DNA from 4 places in the Streptomyces sp. NPDC047022 genome. Region 1 is predicted to be linked to each of the others. Evidence: riboswitches for the same ligand, from Rfam matches in the RefSeq annotation. Region 1 holds a riboswitch; each other region holds the start of a gene.

Region 1 (3,764 bases):
CCCGTCTGGAGGGCCAGACCGCGCTCGCCACGCTGCTCACCCGCCTCCCGGACCTGCGCCTCGCCGTGGAACCGGCCGATCTGCGCTGGCGCGGCGGGCTCATCATGCGTGGACTGCGCACGCTCCCCGTGGAGTTCGCACCGGTGGCGAACACGCCGACGGTCGCAGAAAGCTGACGGCATATCAGTAATGTGATCTTCACGTTATCTACGCTGCATTAACTTGTGACAAGCAGGTGTCTGCGGTTACGTTCACGCAGCAACGCGGCGGCATGCCACAACCGCCACGTTGGCCACTGCTGTCGTGTGAAAGGCAACCGCATGCTCTCCGGGAACGGTCGTCACCGTCGCCCCCGTCAGGCTCCTGCCATCCTCGTCGCGGCAGGAGTGACCGGCTCCGCGATCGCGATCCCACTCCTGGGTGCCACCGGCGCGAGCGCCGCCAGCGGCTCCACGTGGGACCAGGTCGCGCAGTGCGAGAGCGGCGGTTCCTGGAGCGCCGACACCGGAGACGGCCACTACGGCGGGCTCCGGCTGACGTTGCAGGACTGGGACAAGTACGGCGGCCTCGACTACGCCGCCAGCCCCGACCAGGCGAGCCGTTCACAGCAGATCGCCGTCGCCGAGAAGATCCTCGCCGACCGGGGCGTCTCCGCCTGGCCCGGCTGCGGGCGCTCCTCCGGCCTGAACGAGGACTCCGGCTCCGCCGACGTCGTCACGGGCCTCGCGAACGACCTGTCCGGCGGCTCCCGCTCCGGCCATGGCGCGGATTCCGGCTCCGGCATGGACTCCGGCATGGACTCCGGCATCGACTCGGGCCTGTCCGACTCGTCCGGCTCATCCGGCTCGTCCGGTGCATCCGGCTCGCCCAACTCGTCCGACTCGTCTGCTTCGGCGACCCCGGCACCGTCCTCGCCCGCCTCCCCCTCCGGCTCCTCCTCGCCGGACGGAACTCCGGACGGCGCCCAGGCGGGCTCCGGTACCGGCGGCTCCACCGCCCCCGCGACGAAGCACGACGAGTCGGACAAGTCCGGCCGCGACGACTCCTCTTCGGAGGCCGGCGGGGACAAGACGCCGGGCGCCGGACGCCATCGCGGCGGCAGTGCCGAGGATGGCGCCGAGGGCGGCCGTACGGGCGACTTGTCAGGCCGCCATGCCTCCCGTGACTCCGGTGCCGCGCGTGACACGGCCGATGACGCCTACACCGTTCGCCCCGGAGACACCCTGTCGGCCATCGCCGACTCCCTTGACCTCAAGGGCGGATGGGCCGAGCTGTACGAGGCGAACAAGCGAACCGTCGGCGCCGACCCCGACCTCATATTCCCCGGCCAGAGCCTTGCGCTCGACGCCGAGCCGACCCCGGGCCATTCCTGAACTGCTGCCGCGAAGCCGGGAGTTCACGCCCCGCTTCGCGATGAATGTCCGGTTTGGTGAGAGTGAGAGATGAGTCTCATTGGCCCTGATCGTCTTTGGTTTTCGGACGATCGCCTGCTTACGGTCGTCTCGCTCGCCACAGCGGGCCCCAGCGTCGCAACGCCGAATCCTGCCAGCGGCCGCGTGGGAACAGTCGTCGCGTCAAGCGCCGTAGGCAGGAGCGGGGGACCCAAGGTAAGTGCCGCGCCCGGATGATGACCGGGGGCGGCTTGGGGTGGAGCCGCGCACTCATGGGGTGCGCGGCCGGGCAACTCAACCGGCCCGAACCCGACAGCTCACCTCGCAGGCGTCGGTGAGGGGATCGAACCATGCTGTGTTCCGGCAAGGGCAAGCACCGTCGTCCGTCCAAGGCCGTTCGTGCCGTCACGCTCGCCGGCGTCACCGGTGCCGCCGTCGCCGCCCCGCTGCTCGCGGCCGGCAGCGCCTCGGCCGCCACCGCCGCCCAGTGGGACACCGTCGCCCAGTGCGAGTCCGGCGGCAACTGGTCCATCAACACCGGCAATGGCTTCTACGGCGGCCTCCAGTTCACGAACTCCACCTGGGCCGCCTACGGTGGCACCGCCTACGCCTCCCGCGCCGACCTGGCCACCAAGGCGCAGCAGATAACCGTCGCCGAGAAGGTCCTCGCGGGCCAGGGCAAGGGCGCCTGGCCGGTCTGCGGCAGGGGCCTGTCCAGCACCCCGTACACCGGTGCCGCCGCCGCCCCCTCCGCCGCCAAGAAGGCCGCCCCCCGCCCCGCCGAGCAGAAGGCCTCCCGCTCGGCCGCGCGTCCGGCGGCTCCGCACAAGACCGTCACCACCCCGTCCGGTCAGAAGGTCGAGAAGGGCGACGGCGAGTACAAGGTGGTCAAGGGCGACACCCTCAGCGCGATCGCCGAGAAGCACCATGTGCAGGGCGGCTGGAAGAAGCTGTTCGAGCTGAACAAGGACATCATCAAGGACGCCGACCTCATCTTCCCGGGTCAGCAGCTGCACCTGAAGTGACAGGAATCCGGTAGTCCGCTCACAGTGTCCTCCCAGATGTGACCCCCACCGTGGGGGTCACCGTGAGGCCTCCCCGTCCCCACGGGCTCCCCGCTCCGGTGCGCGTTCCCCCCGTACCCACCGGAGCGGGGTCTTTTCGCTTCCGCGACCCGCACTCTTCACCGAGATTTCCCCGGTCTTCCCTCCCTCTTTGTTCCGCTGTGAAACAATGTGGACCGTCACCCTGTCCACGGGACGGTCGGTCGGCCGACCGCCGGTCCGGGGCGGATAGGCTCTAGTCGCAAAGTGCGCCGCACTCTCAGCGTCACATCCAAGAAGGAGATGCTCGTGCCGTCCATCGACGTCGTCGTAGCCCGGGAAATCCTGGACTCCCGAGGTAACCCCACGGTCGAGGTCGAGGTCGGCCTCGACGACGGCAGCACGGGTCGTGCCGCCGTTCCGTCCGGTGCCTCCACCGGCGCCTTCGAGGCCATCGAGCTCCGTGACGGCGACCCCAACCGCTACCAGGGCAAGGGCGTCGAGAAGGCGGTCCTCGCCGTCATCGAGCAGATCGGGCCGGAGCTCGTCGGATACGACGCCACCGAGCAGCGCCTGATCGACCAGGCGATGTTCGACCTGGACGCCACCGACAACAAGGGCTCGCTCGGCGCCAACGCCATCCTCGGCGTCTCCCTCGCCGTCGCCCACGCGGCCTCCGAGGCCAGCGACCTCCCCCTCTTCCGCTACCTGGGCGGCCCGAACGCGCACCTGCTGCCGGTACCCATGATGAACATCCTGAACGGCGGCTCGCACGCCGACTCCAACGTGGACATCCAGGAGTTCATGATCGCCCCGATCGGCGCGGAGTCCTTCTCCGAGGCCCTGCGCTGGGGCACCGAGGTCTACCACACCCTCAAGAAGGTGCTGAAGACCAAGGGTCTTTCCACCGGCCTCGGCGACGAGGGCGGCTTCGCCCCGAACCTCGGCTCCAACCGCGAGGCCCTGGACCTCATCCTCGAGGCCGTCAAGCAGGCCGGGTACGTGCCCGGTGAGCAGGTCGCCCTCGCCCTGGACGTCGCCGCCTCCGAGTTCTACAAGGACGGCAAGTACCTCTTCGAGGGCAAGGAGCGCTCCGCCGCCGAGATGACGGAGTACTACGAGGAGCTCGTCGCGGCCTACCCGCTCGTCTCCATCGAGGACCCGCTGTTCGAGGACGACTGGGCCGGCTGGAAGGTCATCACCGACAAGCTCGGCGACAAGGTCCAGCTCGTCGGCGACGACCTGTTCGTCACCAACCCGGAGCGCCTCGCCCGCGGCATCGAGGAGGGCACCGCCAACGCCCTGCTGGTCAAGGTCAACCAGATCGGCT
Region 2 (3,764 bases), on a different contig from region 1:
CCTTCCGACGTGCTGTGATGAGCCTCACCGCAAACATGAGGGGCCCCTCGAGTACTCTGGCGGAGTCGAACGTGAGGGACCCCTCCGAATTGGTTCGGCCGCCCGGCGGAAGACGGGTACAACCGTCTTGCAACGCCGTTCACAGAGCGAGGCCACACGCCTACGAGGCGGAATCGTGGCACGTCACAGGGAGATGATTATGAACAGGTTCGTCAGGCGCGTTCCGGCCGCTGTCGCTTCCGCGCTGATCGTGGGCGGAGCCGTTCTCGGCGCCGGTGGTACGGCGTCGGCGGCGACGTCCGGACCTGTAGACCGGGCCTCGGTCGTCAGCCACGAGGACCACGGCGTCCGCAGTGGCAAGCCCGCCGCGTACCAGGAGGGACAGTTCCGCTGGGACGGTCACCGCCTCTACGTCTGGAACCACGGCTGGTGGAAGGACGTGACCCCGGTCCGGAACGGCAGCGTCGACCTCTGGATCGTGGACCAGCTGCTGACCGCCCAGCACTGACGGACCGTGAAAGCGTCGAGAGCCGTGGCGTACGAGCTGCCCGTACGGCTCGTCCTGTCACGTGAGCTGTCCATGCCGTTGTCCATGGAACTCCACTACGAGGCCGGGGACCCCTACGCCGTCCGCGCCGTCTTCGAGACTGGCGGCGGCACGGACGGCGCGGTGGTCGAGTGGTTCTTCAGCCGCGACACGCTGACCGAGGCCCTGCGGGGGCACGCGGGTCATGGAGACGTCCGCATGTGGTCGGGCGACGGACTCGGCAGGGATGTGCTCTACATCGCCCTCAGCCCGCCGGCGGGTTCGGTCCTGCTCGAACTCCCGGCGGACGGCGTGGAATCCTTCCTCGGCGAAACGCGGCTCATGGTGCCGCCCGGGTCCGAGCCGGAGCACTTGGACCTGGATGCGGAGCTGGCGCATCTGCTGGCGGGCTGAACCCCGGATGTCAGCTCCTGGCCGGAAGACGCCCGAGCTCTGGTACAACGCAGAACTCGGGCGGCCGTCCGGCTTCACCCGGAAGACGCTCGCCGCCGTCACTCAGGCCGGCCGTACCACGCTGTGGATGATCGACTCACCGCCGTAGTAGATCGACTCCTCGCGGACGTATGCGCCGGGCTTCGGAGCGTGGATCATCATGCCGTTGCCGATGTAGATGCCGACGTGGCTGATGTCGTCGTAGAAGAAGACGAGGTCACCCGGCTGCGCATTGGCCAGGGAAACCGTGGTGCCCACGTTGACCTGGTCGTACGTGGTCCGCGGCAGATTCACGCCCGCAGCCCTCCAGGCGGCCGAGGTGAGGCCGGAGCAGTCGTAGGAGCCGGGACCGGTGGCGCCCCAGACGTACGGCTTGCCGATCTGCGCGCGGGCGAAGGCGAGCGCCTTTGCGGCCTTGGCGGTGTACGAGGAGTCCGAGGACGAGCCGGTCGAGCCCGTCGAGCCCGTCGAACCGGTCGAACCCGTAGAGGTCGTCGAGCCGGAAGAACCGGACGAGCTCGAGGATCTCGCGGCGGCGGCTTTCTGCGCCGCCTCCGCGGCCGCCTGCTCTTTCGCGAGCTCCGCGGCCTTGCGCGCGGCCTCCTCCTGCTTCTGCTTCTCGATCGCGGCGAGCCGGGCCTTCTCCTGCGCCGTCAGCTCGGAGAGCAGTTGGCGAGCCGAGGCGAGCTTCTGCTGCACGGCGGCCTTCTCGGTCTTCAGCTCGTTCTGCGACGCGGTCAGCGTCTGGAGGCTCTTGGCGGCCTCCTGCCGCTGCTTCATGGTCGCCGACTGCTGGGTGACGTAGTCGTCGACCGCGCCCTTTTCCCGTGAGGTCAGCCTGCCCATCAGCTGGGTCTGGTCGAAGTAGTCCTGCGGCGAGTTCGCGAGGAAGAAGGTGGCGGTGTCGGGCGCGGCGGCCCCCGTCCGGTACTGGGCGGCGGCGAACGTACCCAGTTCCTCACGCGCCTTGTTGAGCTTCTCCGTGCGCCGGGCGACGTCGTCCAGCAAGGTGTCGACGCTCTTGCGCTGCTTGTCGGCCTTCTCCTTGGCCTCGTTGTACTTGTCGGTAGCCGACTCCGCCTGGTGGTACAGGTCGTCGACCTTCTTCTCGACCTCCTCGACGCTCGGCTTTCCGTCGGAGGAGGGGGCGGCGTTGGCGGTCTGGGACAACAGGGCCACGGTGGTGAGCGCGGCCGTGGCGATGGCGGGGGTGCGTATGCCCGTTACCAGGGCACTGGCGGGGCGCGACTTGCGATGCGACGCCAAGGGAGGCGACTCCTTCCATTTTCCGCCTACCGAGTTAGCTGTCGGGTTCGGGCGGGTGGTTCGGAAGGGTTGCCCTACAGCCCAATTCCCCGCGGGAGGCTGGGCCGATTCACCCCAAGGTCGGTTGGGTCCCCGGCTCCGGATGCCGTGAAGGGGGCACGCCGGACTCGGCGGAGGCCGAGCGGCCCGGCGACGTTCGCCGGTGGGTGCCGTACGGCCCGCCCGTGACGGTAGCCAACTGATGTGGCCCCTGTGAAGGTTGGTGGGTGATATGCCCGATACATTTTCGTGACTTCAAGCGGGACTCCTCCGCTGTGTCGCCCTGTTCGCGGAGCGTGACGCCGCGAGCGGGGCCGCAGTACCGCTCATGCCGTCGGCATTGGAGAGACGGTTCTCGAAGAACCGGCTCCAACGGAATCGGGCCGTGGCCACGAGATATGAGGAACGCGCGGTCGGCTACGAGGCGATCGTTGCCAAGAACGCCTGTTCAGCACTCGGCGCAGGCATCCTCGCGGCACTCGAAGGCGGTGAGGGATTCATCGACCTGCCGGCGAGTGAGCGGGGGCTCGGGGAGTTCATGGGCGCACTGGGCGCGGAACGCGTCGAGCATCAGATGGAGGTGGCGCCGCCAGGCGTTGGGGGCGACGGTGCGGGTCGCCTGGATGATGCCCGCCTGCGACCACATGACGAAGGCGAGGTCCTCGGGAACGACGTCGTCCCGCAGGACTCCCTGCTGCTGGGCGTTGTGGAAGATCTGGTCGGCCAGTTCCTTCGCGCGCTCGACGGACTGGCAACTGACCGCGTGGGTCGGCAGCTTGGACGAGACGAGGTCGTTGAAGGCGCGGTCGCACGCCTGGAGTTCGGCGAACCTCTCCAGGTAGTGGCAGAACCCCTGCCAGGCGTCGTCCATGGCCGCCGCTTCTTCGGCGGCGTCGAGCAGATCGGTGAACTTTGCCGCGAAGAGCTCTTCGACCAGGGCGAGCCGGGTGGGGAAGTGCCGGTAGAGCGTGCCGATGGCGACGCCGGCCTGACGGGCCACGCCCTCGAGCGAGGCGCCCACGCCCTCGACCGCGAACGCGTCGCGGGCGGCGGCCACGATCGCGTCCCGGTTGCGCTGCGCGTCTCGGCGCAGTGGTTTGGCCGGTGCCTCGGGCGCGGGGAGAGCGGAACGGGGGCTCATGTGTCGAGCGTAACATGAGGGCCCCCTCGAAATCGGCGGTGTGCCTCGTATCACCTGATGGGGGAGGGGTCTGTCGCGCCACCGAATGGCGGGAGGCGCAGATCGAGTCGTGGGCGGCCGGGTGCACAGGACTTGTTTCACGCTACATGTAAGTGCATGATGCGGTTATGCATAAGCGGGTTATGGATCCGGCGGCCCCTCAGGTGTCGTCGGAGGACTTGATGACCGCCGTCGAGCAGATGGTCCGGTATGTACGCCACAGCGCCACGGCCGGCGGCCTGAGCGCGGCGGCGTCCTCCGCGCTCGCCCGGCTCGGCCGCGAGGGACCGCAGAGGCTGA
Region 3 (3,764 bases), on a different contig from region 1:
CCTTCTACGAGCGCCATGTCCGCCCGGCGACCGCCACCGCGGTCGTGGTCGGGGACCTCACCGGGATCGACCTCGACGAGCTGCTCGCGGACACCCTCGGCGCCTGGACGGGAGCCCCCGCCGGCCCGCGTCCCGTGCCGCCGGTGACGGCGGACGACACCGGCCGAGTGATCATCGTGGACCGCCCCGGAGCCGTCCAGACGCAGCTGCTGATCGGCCGGATCGGAGCCGACCGGCATGACCGCGTGTGGCCCCCCCAGGTGCTCGGTACCTACTGTCTGGGCGGGACCCTCACCTCGCGTCTGGACCGGGTCCTGCGCGAGGAGAAGGGCTACACCTACGGGGTGCGGGCGTTCGGTCAGGTGCTGCGCTCCGCGCCCGACGGCACGGGCGCCGCGATGCTGGCCATCAGCGGCTCCGTCGACACGCCGAACACCGGTCCGGCGCTCGACGACCTCTGGAAGGTACTGCGCACGCTGGCGGCCGAGGGCCTGACGGACGCCGAGCGCGATGTCGCCGTGCAGAATCTGGTCGGCGTGGCACCGCTGAAGTTCGAGACGGCCGCCGCCGTCGCGAGCACGCTCGCCGACCAGGTCGAGCAGCACCTTCCGGACGACTTCCAGGCGACGCTGTATCAGGCACTCGCGGCCACCGGCACGGTGGAGGCGACGGCAGCCGTCGTGAACGCGTTCCCCGTGGACCGTCTGGTGACCGTCCTCGTCGGCGATGCCGCGCATATCGAGGAGCCCGTGAGGCAACTGGGCATCGGCGAAGTGAGCGTCGTACCCGCGGAGTAGCAGGACACCACGCACGCTCGGCGGCGCCCCGCGGGGCGCGTGGCCGGGGCCCTGGCGGTCTTTTCACCACCAGGGCCCCGGCCCCGTGTGTTTGTCCGTATTGCCGCGAGGTTGCCTGTCTGCCCTGTGGGATGCGCTACAAACACCGCTGCCGGTTTGGTGTTGGAAAGACGGTCCTTCTAGCGTCGTCCGGGCTGTCCGTCAGGCAGTGCGCCGCACCCGCGGCACCGGACAGCCATCGCCGAGTCCCCGTACGGCGCGAGCCAGGGGAGCCGGGGACCCACCCTGCGCCTTCGCGACCGGAGGCGCCCATGTCCCTGGGGTGAATCGGGCGCAAGCCCGTAGGAGACCTTCCTGCTCCGAACCCGTCAGCTAACCCGGTAGGCGAGAGGGAAGGAAAGGACCAGCCACTTCATGGCGTTCACCTGCGCCACCGGGAAGCACCGTCGTCCCAGCAGCATGAGGCGTACGACCGCGAACGCCGTGGGCGTCGCGGCACTCACCACCACCGGCGTCATCGGCACGCTGTCCGCGCCGGCGCTCGCCGCCGGCGCTCCCGTGGAGCAGACCGGTCTGATGCGGGCCGTCGCTCTCGGGGACTCGGTCGCCGACAAGATCGACGCCCAGGCCGCCGCCCAGAAGCAGGCAGCCGAGCGGAAGCAGGCCGAGGAGGCCGCGCGCAAGCTGGCCGCCAAGGAGCGGGAGGCCAAGGAGCGCGCCGCCCGCGAGGCCGAGCGCCGCCGCCTGAACACCTTCGTGGCGCCGATCTACGGCTCCTATGTCTCCACGGGCTACCGCACCGGTGGATCCCTGTGGTCCTCCGGCGCCCACACCGGCATCGACTTCCACGCCGCCACCGGAACCCCCGTGCACGCCGTGGGCGCCGGCACGGTCGTCGAGACGGGCTGGGGCGGCGCGTACGGCAACCAGATCGTCATCAGGATGAACGACGGCTCCTACACCCAGTACGGCCATCTCTCGTCCATCGGCGTCTCGGTGGGGCAGCGGGTCACCCCGGGCAGCCGGATAGCGCTTTCGGGAGCCACGGGAAACACCACCGGGCCGCACCTGCACTTCGAGGCCCGTACGTCCCCCGAGTACGGCTCGGACATCGACCCCGTCGCCTACCTGCGGTCGCACGGCGTGAACGTCTGACGAACGTTCGTACGTGCACCGTGTGCCGTACCGCGGCGGCCCCGGCTCAGTGCCGGGGCCGTTGTCGTTTCGAACCGCTGTTTGTCCAAAAAATATCCATGGATTCCGGCCCGCCGTCGGAAATTCCGCTCCGCTGCAATAGAGTCGGTTGAACACACGCCGATCGGCGACGTTTCGCGGGAATTAAGGCGGAGGTCGGACATGCGTATTCCGGCGCACGCGGTATGCACGGCGATCCGTGACGACATCGTCTCGGGTGTCCACGCACGCGGCAGCCGGCTCACCGAGGAGCTTCTCGCGCGCCGGTACGGCGTCTCCCGCGTCCCCGTGCGCGAGGCGCTGCGCACACTGGAGGCCGAGGGCTTCGTGGTCACCCGCAGGCACGCCGGCGCGTGCGTGGCGGAACCCACCGATCAGGAGGGCGGCGACCTCCTGGAGATGCGGTTACTCCTGGAGCCGCTCGGTGCCGCGCGGGCCGCGCAGCGCCGCACGGAGGCCCATCTCAAGGTCCTGCGCGGCCTGGTCAGACTGGGTCAGGAGCGGGCCAGGAGGGGCGGCGGCGAGGATCTGCGCTCGCTGGGTGCCTGGTTCCACGAGACGCTCGCCCAGGCCAGCGCGAGCCCCGCGCTGACCTCCGCGCTCGCCCAGCTGCGGCATAAGATCGCCTGGATGTACGTCGTGGAGGCGCCGCTCAGCCCCCTGGAGTCCTGGGCGGAGCACGGCGCCATCGTGGACGCCGTCGCACGCGGCGACGGCGAGCGCGCCCGGGCGATCATGGCTCTCCACGCCGAACGGACGACCGCGGCGCACCGGCTGCGCTTCCCCGGCCGGGCGGGCGGCGCCGACCGCGTGAGGACTTCGAAACACCCCGTAAACATGTAGGGACTCCGGCATTAACGCGGGCGCCGTATACAAAGAGAGGTATTCGCGGCGGCATTCGGTGAGCGGCTCTTCCGGATGTCTTTATTTCCGTGTGCCCGGGAAAACGGGTGGCGTGATTTTCGCGTGCCGCGCGCTTTTGTGCCTTCCTCCGTGCGCCGCCGAATTGCGTGCCGCGCATACGGCGAAGCCGCGCCTTCCCGTGGGCCGACGCGGCTGAGCCGTGGGGGGACGCCCGAGGGCTCCCCAGGGCGCCCGAAGACGCCCGAAAGGCAGATCAGACGGTCTCGGGAAGCTCCTCGAGCCCCTCCGCGACCAGCTTGGCGAGACGGTCCAGAGCGGCGTCCGCACCCTCCGCGTCCGAGGCGAGGACGATCTCCTCGCCACCCTGCGCGCCCAGACCGAGGACCGCGAGCATGGACGCGGCGTTCACGGGGTTGCCGTCGGCCTTGGCGATGGTCACGGGAACTCCGGAGGCCGTGGCCGCCCGGACGAAGATGGAGGCGGGGCGGGCGTGGAGGCCCTCGGCCCAGCCGACGTTGACGCGGCGCTCAGCCATGTGATGCTGCCCTTCAGGTGTTCAGGGTTGTCTAGACCAGTGTTCCATATGTGCAGCGCGCCCAGGAAGGGGTGGCGGTGATGCACCGGGCGGACCCCGGTCCGACCTTCTCAGCCTGCCTCGCGCCACCGCCGGACGCGAGCGAGCCGGAGCCTTAACCTGGGGCGCATGAACCTGGGGCGCATGCAGACCGCGTCGGACCGGCACGAATACCCCGCACACTGGGAAGCCGACGTGGTGCTGCGAGACGGCGGCACCGCGCGCATCCGGCCCATCACCGTCGATGACGCCGAGCGCCTCGTCAGCTTCTACGAGCAGGTCTCGGACGAATCGAAGTACTACCGCTTCTTCGCGCCGTACCCCCGTCTGTCCGC
Region 4 (3,764 bases), on a different contig from region 1:
TACATTTTTTACAGAGCGATCCGATCCGAGAGTGCTCCAAGGAGGCGCCTGCCATGACCCGACCGTCCGCCCGCCATGTCCTGCCCGAGTTCACGGAACGCACCGGCTACGGACAGCGGACCCTCGACCCGTACGCGAAGCTGCTGGAGGAGCGCATCGTGTTCCTCGGGACACCGGTCGACGACACATCGGCGAACGATGTGATGGCGCAGTTCATGCACCTCGAATATCTGGATCCGGACCGGGACATCTCGCTGTACATCAACTCCCCCGGCGGTTCGTTCACGGCCATGACGGCCATCTACGACACGATGCAGTACGTCGCCTGCGACGTGGAAACGGTCTGCCTCGGCCAGGCGGCGTCGGCCGCGGCGGTGCTGCTCGCCGGGGGCACGCCTGGCAAGCGGTTCGCTCTTCCCGGCGCACGCGTGCTGATCCATCAGCCCTCCCTGCCGGAGCCGGTGGAGGGGCAGACCAGCGACCTGGTCATCCAGGCCGAGGAGTTGGTGCGCAGCCGGGAGCAACTGGAGGACATACTCGTCCGGCACACGGGGCAGAGCCCCGAGCGGATCGCCGCCGACATCGAACGGGACACGATCCTCGACGCACCGGCCGCGGTGGCGTACGGACTGGTGGACGCCGTCATCCCGAGCCGCAGGGCCGGGCGTACTGCGCCCGGCACGAAGTGAGCCCCGTATGCTGCCGCCCGAACTTCCCCCGCTGCCCGCGCTGACCCGCGCCGAAGGTGAACTGATCGACCGCTACCTCGACGTGGTCGACCTCCTCGGCCGCATCAACCCCGCCCGCTCCGACGGCACCTACAGTGGACTGCGAGCCGCACAGGCCCTGGTGGGCAAGGCGACAGCCCTGCGCGATGCGCTGGCGCTGATGCACCAGCGCGGTGAGAGCGAACTCCACGGTCCCACCCTGGCCCGCGCGTTGCGCGTGCTCGACGGTGAACGCCGCGCGGCCCGGGTGACGGTGCCTCCGGGGGCCGACTGAGGGACCGACATACGATCATCCGCCCTTCTCCCGCCGGGTGTTGACGCGTCCATCGCGACACGAGCGGACCGAATGGTGGACCGTCGCGCGGAGTAGGGGCTTGCGCCGTCCGGGGTCCCGGGCCGGTCGCCCAACGCGTCTGATTCCAGGGCGGGATGAGGCGCTGCGGCGCAGGTCGGAGCCTCGGACGGTCCATCAGCATCCCTCGAACACAGCAGTGTCAGCCCGAACGGGTGAGTGGTGAGTAACGCCACAAACCCCCGATTTCGCTGTGATTTTTCCATACCCGTGGGTGAAGATCCCTTCCTGACGACAAGCCCCCGCCACCGCGGCGGGGCGGTCCGGGCGGACGCCGAGTCCTGCCGCCGCCCGGATGACCGGTCGACAGGAGTGGATCGGCAGGAGTGGAGGACCCAGCAAGGCGGGCCGCCGGAGAGATCCGGGCGGTCCTTGGGGTGAAGCCGCGCGAGCGGCCGGGCTACTTCGCCAGTCCGAATCCGACAGGTCATCCTTCACAGGCGGCTGACGAAGGGTTGCGCATGACTGCGCTCAATCGTGTCCCGTCGCTGCTCACCCGGGCCGGCACCGCCTCGGCCCTCACCCTCGCCGCCGTCGGCGGAAGCATCGTGGTCCCGGGCCTGTCCGGTGACGCCTCCGCCGCGACCGTGGCGTACAAGGCACTCCAGGTCGCGGCGGCCAAGAAGGGGTCCCCCTACCAGTACGGCGCCACCGGGCCGCGTCGCTTCGACTGCTCGGGGCTCACGCTCTACGCGTACAAGAAGGCGGGCAAGAGCCTGCCCCGTACGGCCGCGGCCCAGTACAACCGGACGCACCACGTCTCCGCCTCGCAGCGCAGGGCGGGAGACCTGGTGTTCTTCCATTCGGGCAGGTACGTCTACCACGTCGGCATCTACGCCGGGAAGGGGAAGATCTGGCACTCGCCGAAGACCGGGTCCGTGGTCAGGCTGGAGAAGATCTGGACGAAGAGCGTGTGGTACGGCAGGGTCGGCTGACCCGTCCGGCAGGGTCGGCTGACCCGTCCGGCGGGGTGGCGCGCGCCACGCCGTCACCCCGCCGGAGCGTGAGGCCGGGCGGAAACGGTTACTTGTTCTCCATGGCCGACCGAGCACCCGACCAGACGCGGAACGAGACGCCGCTGGAGCGCGCCGACCGCAACTTCACCGAACTGCTCCAGGAGCTGCGCGTCTCCCAGACCGGGGTGCAGATCCTCTTCGCCTTTCTGCTCACCCTGGCCTTCACGCAGCGCTTCCCGTCCCTGGACACGGTGCAGCGCGCCACGTACGTCAGCACGCTGCTGCTGTCCGTGCTGGCCGCCGCCCTGTTCACCGCGCCCGCCGCGTTGCACCGCACGCTCTTCCAGCAGCACGCCAAGCCGACGATCGTGCGGGTCTCCTCCCGCCTGGCCGCGTTCGGGATGGCGGTACTGACCCTGGCGTTCACGGGGTCCGTGCTGCTGGTGGTGGATGTGTCGCTCGGCCGCGCGGCCGGTCTCGCCGCGGGCGCGGGCACCTTCCTGGTCTGCGTCGGGCTGTGGCTGCTCCTGCCCCGGCTGGTGCGGCGGGCCGTCGTCACACCGCCGGCGGCTCCAGGAGAAGCAGAAGGCCATGAGCCGTCAGGGCACTCCCGGTGACACCTTCCAGGGACCGCGCGATACGGGGCGGTGCGGCCACCGTCCTGGCCGGTCCGTCCAGCAGCGGACCACGACGCGCCGACCGGGGCCACGCGGTGGCGGCGGGCGACACCGACCTGGCGCTGACCCATATGGTCGATGCCGGCCGAGACGCCGGGTCACGCCCTGGTCTGCGCCGTGGTGAGCGCGGGCCCCGGGGGCGCGGTGGTGCCTGGGACGGTGGCCAGGACCGCGGCGACACCCAGCGCGTCACGTCCCCTGGAGCCGGGCGCCCTGCGTCCTGCGATCCCGGTCGCGCACGGCGGCGACGAGGCGTCGCCCGCCGCGGGCGCCTGCCGCGCCCGTCCGCGCCCTGTTGCGCGGCGCCTTCGGCCGGGCGGCACGGCACAGCTCAGGAGTTCAGGGCTCCTGCTGTCCGCCCGCCGTGGCCGAGGGCACCGGAGAGGTCCACGGAAGCTCGATGGAGACGGTTTTGCCGCCCTCCGGTGTGGGCCGCACGTTCAGCGTGCCACCGCGTTCCGCGGTGAGCCAGCGGATGATCACCATGCCGCGGCCGTTGTCCTGCTGCACGGCCGCGGGCAGGCGCTTGGGAAAGCGGGGGTGGCTGTCGGTGACGCCGATGTGCAGTAACTCGTCGCGGTCCAGCGCGATGTCGACCGTGAAGGTGGGCGACTGCCCGAGGGTGTGCTGCACGGCGTTGGTGGCGAGCTCGGAGACGATCAGGCGTACGGTGTCGGCGACTTCGGCATCGCCCGGCAGGCCCCACTCGGTGAGGACGTCGGACACGTACCGCCGGGCTGCTGCGACCGAGGCGGGATCGCTCGGCAGAGTGACGGAGGCTTCCTGGTGGTCTGCCATGGCGACGTCGTCCCTTTCCACGGGACCGGGGTCCGACACGGAGCGGCTGGTGCGCGTAACGGTCCCGGACTGGTGCTGGCGTCAGCCTGCCACCACCGGGGCCCGACTGGGTGCGATCCCTCAAGATATGCATATATCTGTCGCCCGAAGCGGTGAACTCTCCGACGACCGACCGTATTTGCCCGCCTCCCAGGAGCATCCTCTACCGTCGCCGTGACACCGCGCGCCGGGCCGAAGGAGTCGCCATGCAGTA

The links. Region 1 has a riboswitch for cyclic di-AMP ahead of ABZ845_RS07625 (transglycosylase family protein). Riboswitches for the same ligand answer to the same signal wherever they lie in the genome.
Positions count from the first base shown of each region.
Region 2: another riboswitch for cyclic di-AMP. It lies ahead of ABZ845_RS10145 (NlpC/P60 family protein); the one in region 1 lies ahead of ABZ845_RS07625 (transglycosylase family protein).
Region 3: another riboswitch for cyclic di-AMP. It lies ahead of ABZ845_RS22835 (M23 family metallopeptidase); the one in region 1 lies ahead of ABZ845_RS07625 (transglycosylase family protein).
Region 4: another riboswitch for cyclic di-AMP. It lies ahead of ABZ845_RS13925 (C40 family peptidase); the one in region 1 lies ahead of ABZ845_RS07625 (transglycosylase family protein).

Region 1 is NZ_JBEYVV010000004.1:204,814-208,577, forward strand. It holds gene ABZ845_RS07615 (cytochrome P450) at 1-176, shown strand, start outside; gene ABZ845_RS07620 (transglycosylase family protein) at 321-1,373, shown strand; cyclic di-AMP (ydaO/yuaA leader) riboswitch at 1,570-1,737, shown strand; gene ABZ845_RS07625 (transglycosylase family protein) at 1,742-2,416, shown strand; gene eno (phosphopyruvate hydratase) at 2,738-3,764, shown strand, end outside.
Region 2 is NZ_JBEYVV010000006.1:189,097-192,860, forward strand. It holds gene ABZ845_RS10135 (hypothetical protein) at 200-508, shown strand; gene ABZ845_RS10140 (SsgA family sporulation/cell division regulator) at 581-940, shown strand; gene ABZ845_RS10145 (NlpC/P60 family protein) at 1,043-2,245, opposite strand; cyclic di-AMP (ydaO/yuaA leader) riboswitch at 2,253-2,428, opposite strand; gene ABZ845_RS10150 (helix-turn-helix domain-containing protein) at 2,733-3,425, opposite strand; gene ABZ845_RS10155 (MarR family transcriptional regulator) at 3,593-3,764, shown strand, end outside.
Region 3 is NZ_JBEYVV010000024.1:48,944-52,707, reverse strand. It holds gene ABZ845_RS22840 (pitrilysin family protein) at 1-797, shown strand, start outside; cyclic di-AMP (ydaO/yuaA leader) riboswitch at 1,027-1,199, shown strand; gene ABZ845_RS22835 (M23 family metallopeptidase) at 1,212-1,952, shown strand; gene ABZ845_RS22830 (GntR family transcriptional regulator) at 2,154-2,834, shown strand; gene ABZ845_RS22825 (HPr family phosphocarrier protein) at 3,109-3,390, opposite strand; gene ABZ845_RS22820 (GNAT family N-acetyltransferase) at 3,574-3,764, shown strand, end outside.
Region 4 is NZ_JBEYVV010000010.1:111,717-115,480, reverse strand. It holds gene ABZ845_RS13935 (ATP-dependent Clp protease proteolytic subunit) at 54-689, shown strand; gene ABZ845_RS13930 (hypothetical protein) at 697-1,002, shown strand; cyclic di-AMP (ydaO/yuaA leader) riboswitch at 1,343-1,538, shown strand; gene ABZ845_RS13925 (C40 family peptidase) at 1,542-2,015, shown strand; gene ABZ845_RS13920 (DUF6328 family protein) at 2,117-2,653, shown strand; gene ABZ845_RS13915 (ATP-binding protein) at 3,053-3,511, opposite strand; gene ABZ845_RS13910 (helix-turn-helix transcriptional regulator) at 3,757-3,764, shown strand, end outside.